2 regions of the Pseudomonas sp. MH10 genome follow, and region 1 is predicted to be linked to the other one. Evidence: riboswitches for the same ligand, from Rfam matches in the RefSeq annotation. Region 1 holds a riboswitch; the other holds the start of a gene.
What was found. Region 1 has a riboswitch for cobalamin ahead of cobW (cobalamin biosynthesis protein CobW). Riboswitches for the same ligand answer to the same signal wherever they lie in the genome.
Positions count from the first base shown of each region.

Region 2: linked by a shared signal. The riboswitch ahead of RHM59_RS08985 (CbtB domain-containing protein) and the one ahead of cobW (cobalamin biosynthesis protein CobW) in region 1 are both predicted to bind cobalamin.

Region 1 is NZ_CP133783.1:764,142-769,706, reverse strand. It holds gene cobN (cobaltochelatase subunit CobN) at 1-2,909, opposite strand, end outside; gene cobW (cobalamin biosynthesis protein CobW) at 2,913-3,977, opposite strand; cobalamin riboswitch at 4,077-4,295, opposite strand; gene RHM59_RS03565 (cobalamin biosynthesis protein) at 4,409-4,819, shown strand; gene cobM (precorrin-4 C(11)-methyltransferase) at 4,870-5,565, shown strand, end outside.
Region 2 is NZ_CP133783.1:1,985,638-1,991,202, reverse strand. It holds gene RHM59_RS08995 (N-acetyltransferase family protein) at 98-613, shown strand; gene RHM59_RS08990 (histidine phosphatase family protein) at 824-1,396, opposite strand; cobalamin riboswitch at 1,411-1,552, shown strand; gene RHM59_RS08985 (CbtB domain-containing protein) at 1,583-1,795, shown strand; gene RHM59_RS08980 (CbtA family protein) at 1,838-2,554, shown strand; gene RHM59_RS08975 (2-hydroxyacid dehydrogenase) at 2,639-3,580, shown strand; gene RHM59_RS08970 (fumarylacetoacetate hydrolase family protein) at 3,964-4,659, shown strand; gene RHM59_RS08965 (AraC family transcriptional regulator) at 4,759-5,565, shown strand, end outside.

The DNA of each region.
Region 1 (5,565 bases):
TTGGAAAATGCATCGCGAAAGAACCCGGAAACCCGCAGCGTCACGTCGACCCGAGGACGATCCAGCAGGCTCAGCGGCAAAATTTCAAAATCATCGACCCGCTGACTGCCGGTGGCCCAGACCGGACGCACGCCCATCAGGGCCATGGCCTGTGCGATGTCGTCGCCACCGGTGCGCATGGTAGCGGTGCCCCACACCGACAGACCCAACTGACGCAAGTGATCGCCGTGGTCCTGCAAATGACGCTCAAGCAGCAGGTTGGCCGACTGGAAACCAATACGCCACGCGGTGGTGGTCGGCAGGTTTCGCACGTCTACTGAGAAAAAATTGCGCCCGGTCGGCAGTACGTCGAGGCGACCACGGCTCGGTGCGCCGCTGGGGCCTGCCGGGACAAATCGACCGCTCAGTGCATCGAGCAACCCTTGCATTTCAGCCAGGCCACAGGCATCAAGGCGCGGCGCAACCACTTCGCGCAATGAATGAAGAATAAGTTTTAAGTCATTGTTTTCAGATAACTCGTCTATTGGTGACCCGTGCAGCACTTGCTCAATCAGCTGCGCCGCATACAATTCCAACCGCTCTCGAACGTCGCCAGCCGTTCGCCAAGGGTCTTGGCTGACGCTGAGCAACGCATCGGGCCGAGGGCCGTTCCAAGGCTCGGATAACTCACAGTTCAACGGGTCGAAACCTAAATCGAGAGCTTTGCTCAGGGCCCGTAGCAAGCTCGATTGAGCGCCACGGCCGTCGCCTCGGGGGATGCGTAATAGGGCCAGCAAGGTGTCGATGCGCAACCGACCGCTGGGCGATTCGCCGAAAATGTGCAAACCGTCGCGAATCTGCGATTCCTTGAGGTCGCACAAATAGGTGTCCAGACGCGGCAGCCAGCCCCCCGCATCGGCGTCGCTGTCGAGCTGCTCGCCCAGTTGCAGCTCGCGGTCGATGTGGGTTTCCCGGACCAGCTTAAGAATGTCGCGTTGCAGTTCCCGTGCCCGGCGTGGATCGAGCAATTGCGCTTCGTAGAACTCGTCGGCCAGCACTTCCAGGTCACGCAACGGGCCATAGGTTTCGGCTCGGGTCAACGGCGGCATCAAGTGGTCGATGATCACCGCTTGGGTACGGCGCTTGGCTTGAGCCCCCTCGCCCGGATCGTTGACGATGAACGGATAGATGTTCGGCATCGCGCCTAATACCGCGTCCGGCCAGCAGGTCTCTGACAACCCCACGCCTTTGCCCGGCAACCATTCAAGATTGCCGTGTTTGCCAACATGGATCACCGCATGGGCGCCGTAGGCTGTGCGCAACCAGAAATAGAACGCGAGATAGCCGTGGGGCGGCACCAAATCCGGGTCGTGATAGACCGCACTGGCATCGACCTGGTAACCCCGTGCTGGCTGAATACCAACGAAGGTCATTCCAAAACGCAGCCCAGCAATCATCATGCGCTCGGCGCGAAACATCGGATCGGCCTGTGGCGCACCCCAACGCGCAGTCACCGCCTGTTGATTGGCCAATGGCAATTGACTGAATGCCGCCCAGTAATCGTCCAGCGCCATGCTCTGCTCGCAAGGACGTTGGTCAATGGTTTCCAAATCATTGGTGACGCCGCCGAGCAGCGCATGGATCAAGGCCGTACCGCTTTCGGGCAACGGTGTCAGCAGGTAACCCTGCGCCTGCATCTCGCGCAAAATATTCAGCGCGGCGGCGGGTGTGTCCAGGCCCACGCCATTGCCGATGCGACCATCGCGGGTCGGGTAATTGGCAAGTATCAGTGCAATGTGTTTTTGCTCGTTCGGCAGCCGTGCCAGCTCAATCCAGCGCTGCGCCAACTCGGCGACAAAATCCATGCGTTCAGGCTGAGCGCGATAACACACCACGTCCGACTGGCTGCGTTCGCTGTGCCACGCCAAGTCCTTGAAACTGATCGGCCGACTGATAATCCGCCCGTCCAGCTCCGGCAACGCGATGTGCATTGCCAAGTCCCGCGCGCCCAAGCCTTGTTCACTGGCCTGCCAAGCGGGCTCGTTGTCCTGCGCACAAATAGCTTGAATGACCGGCACGTTGCGCCGAAACGGTCGCAGATGAGGGGCTTCGGGGCTGGATTGGGCAAAGCCGGTGGTATTGAGGATCAGCTCAGCCCGGACCTGATCGAACAGGTCCTCCACCACCGCCAGACAACCCGCTTCTTTCAAGCTGGCGACTGCAATGGGCAGTGGATTCAGGCCCTGAGCCTGCAAACGGGCGCAAAACACGTCGATAAATCCAGTGTTGGCCGCTTGCAGATGGGAGCGATAAAACAGCAGCCCTACCACCGGTTGCGACGGCTGCCATTGGGCTTGCCAATCGCTCAGGTTCGCGTTGGTTATGTGCGGGTGATAAATCGCGGTACGTGGCAGGGTGGCCGGTTCAGCCCATGGATAGTCACGCGCCAGAAAGCGACTGGCCAAGCACCGATACAGCTCCAGCGCATTGTGCAGGCCGCCCTGGCGCAAAAAATGCCAAAGCCGCTCGCCCTCTTCCGCCGTCACGTTGCTTAAGCCGCTAAGCTCCGGGTCAGGCCGGTCATCGCCGGGCACCAGAATCAGCTTCACACCACGCTCAGCCAACTGCACCAGGCGCTCGACGCCGTAACGCCAATAACCGATACCGCCGTGCAGCGAAATCAAAATAACCTTGGCGTGTCGCAGCACTTGGTCGACATACAGGTCCACCGATGCATGATTCTGCACTTGCATCGGGTTGGCTAGGCGCAGACTTGGGTAGTCGTCGGGTAACTGTTGCGCCGCTTCAGCGAGCAGCGCCAAGTGGGAATCGCCGCTACAGAGAATCACCAGCTCGGCCGGGGTTTGCCCCAAATCGGCGATGCTGTCGTCGGGGACGAATCCGCCGGGCTGGGTTCTCAGTAAATGCATGGGTCAGCCAGCAACCGTTGCGCGCAACTGGGCTTCAAGCACCCCGGCGTCGAGCTTCTGACCGATCAACACCAAATGGGTTACTCGCTCTTCGTCGGCACGCCACGCGCGGTCGAAATGTTTGTCGAAACGGGTACCGACACCCTGAATCAGCAAACGCATCGGTTTGCCCGGAATCGCGGCAAAGCCTTTGACCCGCAAAATACCGTGCTGCACCACCAATTGGTTCAAGGCATCGAGTAACACGCTTTCGTCAGCCTGCGGCAAGGTGATTGAGATCGAGTCGAATGCGTCATGGTCATGATCGGCAGGGTCTGCGCCTTCATGAGAATCGTGATGGCTATGGCGACCGTCGATATGCAACTCGGACTCGGCGGCCAAACCCAACAACACGCTGATCGGCAAGCGACCATTGCTGGCTTCGATCACTTTCACCGCTGGCGGCAGCTCTTCCGAGACTTCGGCACGGACTGCGGCGAGGCCGGCAGCGTCCATCTTGTCAGCCTTGTTGAGGATTACCAGATCAGCGCTGGACAGCTGATCGGCGAACAACTCGTGCAGCGGCGATTCATGGTCCAGGTTCGGATCCAGCTTTCGTTGGGCATCGACTTGATCCGGGAATGCCGCGAAGGTACCGGCCAGTACTGCCGGGCTATCGACGACGGTGATTACCGCGTCAACCGTGCAGGCGTTGCGAATTTCCGGCCACTGAAAAGCTTGAACCAAGGGTTTTGGCAACGCCAGGCCAGAGGTCTCGATCAGGATGTGGTCCAGATCGCCACGGCGTGCGACCAGTTCGCGCATGACGGGGAAGAACTCTTCCTGAACCGTGCAGCACAAGCAGCCGTTGGCCAACTCATACACCCGGCCATTGGCTTCTTCTTCGGTGCAGCCAATGCTGCATTGTTTGAGCAGGTCGCCGTCAATCCCCAGTTCGCCGAACTCGTTGACGATCACCGCGATGCGCCGACCGTCAGCGTTATCGAGCATATGCCGCAGCAAGGTGGTTTTGCCCGAACCGAGGAAGCCGGTGACGATGGTGACAGGAAGTTTGGCCAGCGTTTTCATTGGGTGCCCTTTGGCAAAGCGGCGGGCAAAACAGGACGAGAACCACGCAGCGCAGGCGCGCGGATCAACTCGCCACCGGATCACCCCGCCCGGTTGTAGTGAGAATTCTGATGTTGAGGCAGGTCTCCTGGCTTGCGGTGGCGTGTCGAGCGCCTCTTCGCGAGACGTCCTGCACGCGTTCATTGCGCCTTCCCGCGTCAGGCGCAGTGGCTGTGCAATGAACATGACCGATTACAGTTGCGGGGGCAGCCGCGGCATTGACCGCGTTCCCTTCTTAGCCCCGACCTGCGCCGGAGAACCTCAAGCGTGCAAGGCTACGCAGTGACCTTGGGCAGGTCAATCACCAGCGCCGTTTGACGGGATGTGCGATTGACGTTTTGCGCTGAGTCATGGTCTCCTGCCACGCTTTGTCGGTACCTGAGGACAGCACGATGTCGACGACGCTGGTGGTGGGGCTTGGCTGCCAGCGCGGCTGTCCCGCCAGCCTGTTGCTTGAACTGATGGAGCAGAATTTGGCGGCTCACGGGTTTCTCATCGAAGCGATTGCCGCCTTGGCCTCCATTGATCAGAAAAGCGCTGAACCGGGACTGCTGGCGCTGGCCACGCAGCTCGCTCTGCCCTTGGTGTTTTTCAGTTCGGCCGAACTGGCGGACTTCGATGCGCAGTTGAGCCATCGATCGGCGCTGGCCTTTGCGCATACCGGTTGCCATGGCGTGGCAGAAAGTGCCGCCCTGGCCCTGGCGCAACGCCTCAGCGGACACCCCGGTACCTTGCTCATCAACCGCAGCAAAAACCGACGCGCGACATTTGCCTTGGCGGGTGATGTGCCTAATCGTCGATAATCCGCATCCTTGCTCACTTCAGCTATCCCTTCGCAGCTTCAGGAGATTCCATGACCGTCTTTTTCATCGGCGCAGGCCCCGGCGACCCGGAGCTGATCACGGTCAAAGGCCAACGTTTGATCCGCAGCTGCCCGGTGATTATCTACGCCGGATCATTGGTGCCGACGGCAGTGCTGGAAGGCCATAACGCGTTGCAGGTCATCAATAGCGCGGAGTTACACCTGGAGCAGATCATCGCCGTGATGAAGTCTGCTCATGAACAAGGCCAAGACATCGCCCGGGTTCATTCGGGCGATCCGAGCCTGTATGGCGCAATCGGTGAGCAAATTCGTCACTTGCGCGAGTTGAGCATCCCGTTCGAGATCATCCCTGGCGTTACCGCCACCGCTGCGTGCGCAGCGCTGTTAGGTGTGGAGCTGACGTTGCCGGACATTTCCCAGAGCGTGATTTTGACCCGCTACGCGGATAAAACCTCGATGCCGGTTGGCGAGGAATTGGCCAGCCTGGCGCAGCATCAGGCGACCATGGCCATTCATCTGGGGGTTAACCATCTGCCCAAGATAGTGGCCGAACTTGTTCCCCACTACGGCGCCGATTGCCCGATTGCGGTGGTCCATCGCGCCAGTTGGCCGGATCAGGACTGGGTGATAGGCACTTTGGCGGACATAGAAGAAAAAGTGCAGGCCAAAGGTTTTCGCCGCACCGCGTTGATTCTGGTGGGCCGGGTGTTGGGCAATGACAACTTT
Region 2 (5,565 bases), 1.2 Mb from region 1:
TTTTTCTTATGCAGAGGATAAGCGATCATAACTTTTTTTTAGTCACCGGCCCCGGCATCATTGCCGCCTATCCGACGGTCATTAAAGCAGACGAACTATGAACACCCGCGAAACCCCGGTCCTGCGCGACGCCACCGACGACGACCTGCCCAGCGTGCAATCCATTTACGCGGCGCACGTGCTCGGCGGTATCGCCAGTTTCGAACTGGAAGCGCCCAGCGTCGCCGACATGCTGGGCCGGCGCGCTGACATCCTGTCCAAAGGGCTGCCGTATCTGGTCGCCGAACGTGGGGGTGAAGTGGTGGGTTATGGCTACGCGACCCTGCACCGACCGCGCCCGGGTTACCGTTTTACGGTTGAAGATTCGGTGTATGTGCGTGAGGGGCTGGGCGGGAAGGGCATTGGCCAGGCGCTGCTCGGCGCAATCATTGAGCGCTGCACCCAAGCCGGCTCGCGGCAGATGATCGCGATCATTGGCAACAGCGAGAATTACGCCTCGATCCGACTGCACGAACGCCTCGGTTTTCGCCGCGTGGGGGTGTTTGAATCGGTGGGTTTCAAGCACGGGCGCTGGGTGGACACCGTTCTGATGCAGCGCGCGCTAGGTTTGTAGGAGAAGCACCCACCGCCTTCGACGCCGCGCCGTCGCGCAGCAAACTGTGTGGCACTTTGTGTTGTTTGAGGCTGCAGCGCGTCAGGGCTTGCGCCTTCCCGAATAAATTCGGTCCCACACAGCCTGCACAGGTTTGACGCTGCACAGATTTCTGTAGGAGCTGCCGAAGGCTGCGATAAGGTCCGAAGGACCTTCGCCAACACGTTGGCTCTACCGCGGCTTGGTGTTTGCTGCGCGCTCCATCCTCAGTCGCCAGCGTCCGTTGTACCTCAGCTCGGTCATCGACAGCGGTTCGATGTCGATGGCATTGAACGCTGTCATCGGGCATTGCAGCGCATGGACGATGGCCGCGCGGATGATGAAGGGGTGGGTAATCGCGATGATGTGGCCGGGGGTGCGCAGCGTATCGAGCCATGCACTGACGCGGGCGCAAACGTCGGCAATGGATTCGCCACCGTGGGGCGCGCTCATGCTGTCGGTAAGCCAGGCGTTAAGCGCTTCGGGTTCTTGGGCTTGAAGGTCGTCAATACGCTGACCCTGCCAACGTCCGAAATCGCAATCGCGCAGGGCGGGCACGATGTCCAACTCGCTTGCGAACAGCAAGCCGGTCTGCTGCGCGCGAGTTTCTGGTGCGCTAAGCAACTGGGCAGAGAGCTTGAAGTGTCCAGACAGCGAACCCGCTGACGATTGCCAGTCCATCTCGATGGGTTCGTCTTGCGCAAAGCGCCCAAGTTTTTGCGCAACGGTTCGGGCGTGGCAGATCAAGGTCAGACGGGTTGCCATGGCGGTTCACACTGGTTTTACAAGTCGAGAAGAGTACACTGCCCGAGCAGTTGCATCATGTTGCAAAGCAGGAAGCCGGTTGGAATCCGGTGCGGTCGCGCCACTGTATTCGGTCATTGCCGTAAGCCAGACCTTGTTTTGTCCACCCGTTATCCGTATTGGGACGCGAGTTCCCTGGAGACTCTTATGACTTTCAACGCCACAACCCATACCGATACCTCGCTGCCGGTGATCCCGTTGGGTGAAATTCTGCCGTGGGCCGTGTTCGTCGGTTTGCTGTTGATGCTTGCGCTGTATTTCGTTGGCGCAGAACAAGGCGCCACGTCGATGTTTTCCGGAACGTATGTCCATGAGTTTGTGCATGACGGTCGCCACTTGCTGGGCTTCCCTTGCCACTAACTTCAGGAACATGACATGACTGGGCAATTACTTATTAGAGGAATGCTGGTGGGCTTGCTCGCCGGTCTTCTTGCGTTTGGCTTTGCCAAAGTGTTTGGTGAGCCGCAGATCGACAGGGCTATCGCCTTCGAAGAACACCACATGTCGGCGATGCACGGCGACGCTCCGGAAGAAGAGCTGATCAGCCGCGAGGTACAAAGCACCTTCGGTTTGTTCACCGGCATCATGGTCTACAGCGTCTCGCTGGGCGGGATTTTCGCTCTGGTGTTCGCTTACACCTTGGGTCGGGCTGGCAACATGGGCCCTCGTGGGCTAGCGGCATTGCTGGCATTGGCCGCCTTCGTAGCGATCATTTTGGTGCCGGGTATGAAGTACCCCGCTAATCCACCGTCGATTGGCGACCCTGCAACCATCGGCAAACGCACCAAGTTGTTCTTCCTAATGATGCTGCTCTCTGTGGCAGCGATGGTCATCGCGATCAACGCGGCGCGTAAGCTCATTGCTACCCGCGGCGTCTGGAATGGCGCGTTGCTGGCGGTTGCTTTGTATGCGGCGATCATGATTCTGGCGACGGCGATGTTTCCTACGGTTAATGAAGTGCCACAGGATTTCTCGGCGGTGTTGCTGTGGAAATTTCGCACGGCTTCGCTGGGTATTCAAATCGTACTGTGGACCACCGTCGGCTTGGCCTTTGGCTGGCTGGCGGAGCGCAAGCTCAATCCGGTGACTTCACCGCCTCGGGCCAAGCTTCAGTCCTGAGTAGAGGCCCGCCGCGTGCGGGCCTTTTACTGTGTGTCTAGCTTCGTGGCTTTAACCTATTTGACTGTGATCTGAGAGGAACGCATGCCGACTGTTTTGGTGCTGGTAGAAAACGTTAATGATTACCTGCCGATCATTGAAAACAGTGGTTTTACGCTGATTCTTGCGCCGAGCCCGGCCGAGCGCGCCAAGGCTATTGCGACCTATGGCGAGCAGATCAATGCGGTGTTGACCCGAGGCCCGTTGGGTTTCTTCGCCGATGAAATGGCTGCGCTGCCGCATTTGCAGATCATCTGCGTGATTGGCGCCGGTTACGAACATGTCGACCTTGATGCCGCCCAGGCGCGGGGCGTTGTGGTCACCAACGGGGCAGGGGTCAACTCGCCGTCGGTGGCCGATCACGCCATGGCCTTGTTGCTGTCGTTGGTGCGGGATATTCCACGGGCCGACGCCTCGGTTCGACGCGGCGAGTGGTGCAAAATCATGCGTCCTTCATTGGCTGGAAAACGCCTCGGCATTCTTGGCATGGGCTCGGTGGGCATGGCCATCGCCAAGCGTGCGGCTGGATTCGACATGTCCGTCAGTTACCACAATCGTCGCCCGCGCAACGACGTGCCCTACGCGTATTGCGCCACGCCGGAGGCGCTGGCCAGCGCCTCGGACTTCTTCATCGTCGCCACGCCGGGCGGTGCAGGTACTCATCAGTTGGTGGACAAAGCGGTGCTTGAAGCACTGGGCCCTAACGGGTTTATCGTCAATATCGCTCGCGCCAGCGTTATTTCGACTGCGGACTTGATCGAAGCCCTGAAACACCGGCGCATCGCTGGCGCCGCGCTGGACGTGTTCGACGACGAACCGCGAGTGCCCGATGCGCTGAAAGCCCTAAGCAACGTGGTGTTGACCCCACATGTTGCTGGCCTGTCGCCGGAAGCGTCCCAAGGCACCGTGCAAATGGTCGCCGATAACTTGCTGGCGCACTTTTCAGGGCGACCGGTGCTGACGCCAGTGCCGTTGCCGGGGAAATGAAGTCGCTGGGTACCGCGCGACGCCAACAATCTCTGTAGGAGAGTCCGCCACGTCTTCGACGCCGCGCTGTCGCGCAGCAAACTGAGTGGCACTTTGTGTGGTTTGAGGTTGCAGGGTGTCAGGACTGAAGCCTTCCCGAATAAATTCGGTCCCACAGATGTTGGCGATGCACACATTCGGTAGGCGCCGAAGGCTGCGATAGGTCCGAAGGACCTTCGCCAACACGTTGGCTCTTACAGAGGTCCGTATCGTCGGGCTCTGATGAACCATCACCTGCGTTGCTCCGTCCAAAAGCTTCAGTGTTCTGTCCAACCTGTTTTTAACGGTCTTGTGCACACTAGGGCCATGCCCGTTACACATTGGCTGTCTGTCAGGAGAAACCCATGAGTGATTTTGTGATTGCCCCCGTTACCGCTCCGTCGTTGGCCGTTGAAGGCACGTCGAGCCGTTTCCCGATTCGTCGCGTGTTTTGCGTTGGCCGTAACTACTCCGACCACGCTCGGGAAATGGGCCACGATCCAGACCGCGAACCACCGTTTTTCTTTATGAAGCCGGCCGACGCCGTGGTTCCGGCCGAAGGGACCATTGCCTACCCAACACTGACTGAAGACTTGCACCACGAGATCGAACTGGTGGTGGCGATTGGTAAAGATGGCGTCGATATTGCGCCTGAAGACGCGTTGAGCCACGTATGGGGCTATGCGGTAGGCGCTGATCTGACCCGTCGTGATATTCAAGCTCAAGCGAAAAAAATGGGTCGGCCGTGGGACTGGGCCAAGGGTTTTGACGAATCCGGGCCTAGCTCGCCGCTTAAACCGCTCAGCAGCGTCGGTCACTTGGAGGGCGCCGCGATCTGGCTCAAGGTCAACGGTGTCGAGCGTCAACGTGGCAACCTCAGCGACCAGATCTGGCCGGTGAAAGACGTGATCAGCTACCTCTCACAATCGGTCAAACTCAAAGCGGGCGACTTGATTTTCACTGGCACCCCAGCCGGGGTTGGCGCGTTGCAGGTGGGCGACGTGGTTAACGGCGGGATCGACGGGCTGAACGAATTCACCTTCACCGTGGGCCCGCGCTAACGCCCAACCGTTCACCCCGATCACTATTCGCTAGGCCTGACCGCCGCATCTGAAATACCCTGTGGCGGTCAGTCCAAAAGCAGTCAGGGTGCACCCGCCATGTCGACATTGTCCCGAATCCCCACTTACGGCATGCAGCAGCGCAGCGACCGTGCGGATTTCTACATCCGTGACAAGTCGGCACGTCCACCGCTGACCACGCCGCACCGGCATGAATATTTTCAGATTCAAATCAACCTCGGTGGCGACACCGTGCAGCACATTGGTGGCGCGATTCGAGCGTTTGCGCGCAATACCCTGGCGTTTATCCTGCCCCATCGCTTGCACGTTATTCCCCATCCCGACGACGGCAATTTTGTCTTGATCAACTTCTCTCAGGAATTTTTCCTGCAACATTTGCCGTGCGATCCCATGGACCTTGAGGATGTTTCTTTAGCCCAAGCGCCGGAATTGGCGCCATTCCGCTTTCAAGAACACCTCGATTTCGTGCTGGACGATGCGAACTTCTCTGAAGTGGAAGGACTGCTGCAAAAAATGCGCGAACTCGACCAGAACCGGCAGTTGGGCACCGGTTTGATGCTCAAGGGCTATCTGCTGCAACTGATCGGTAAGGTCTGCAATGTGTATGAGGCTCAATTGTTGGCGTTGTCTGCCAGCAAGGCGGAGAAAAGAGGCCGTCGCGATGCGCTGGGTCGGGTCTCAAGCTTTATCCGCGAGCACATCGCCGACCCTGAAATGACCCTTAAAGACGCAGCGGCTGCAGCCTTTCTATCGCCCAATTACCTGACCCACCTGTTGCGAAAAGAAACTGGCAGTACGTTTTCCGAACTGGTGCTGGAGCGCCGCATGCGCTTGGCGCGGACCCATTTGATCAACACCACCAAACCGGTGAGCCACATTGCCGAA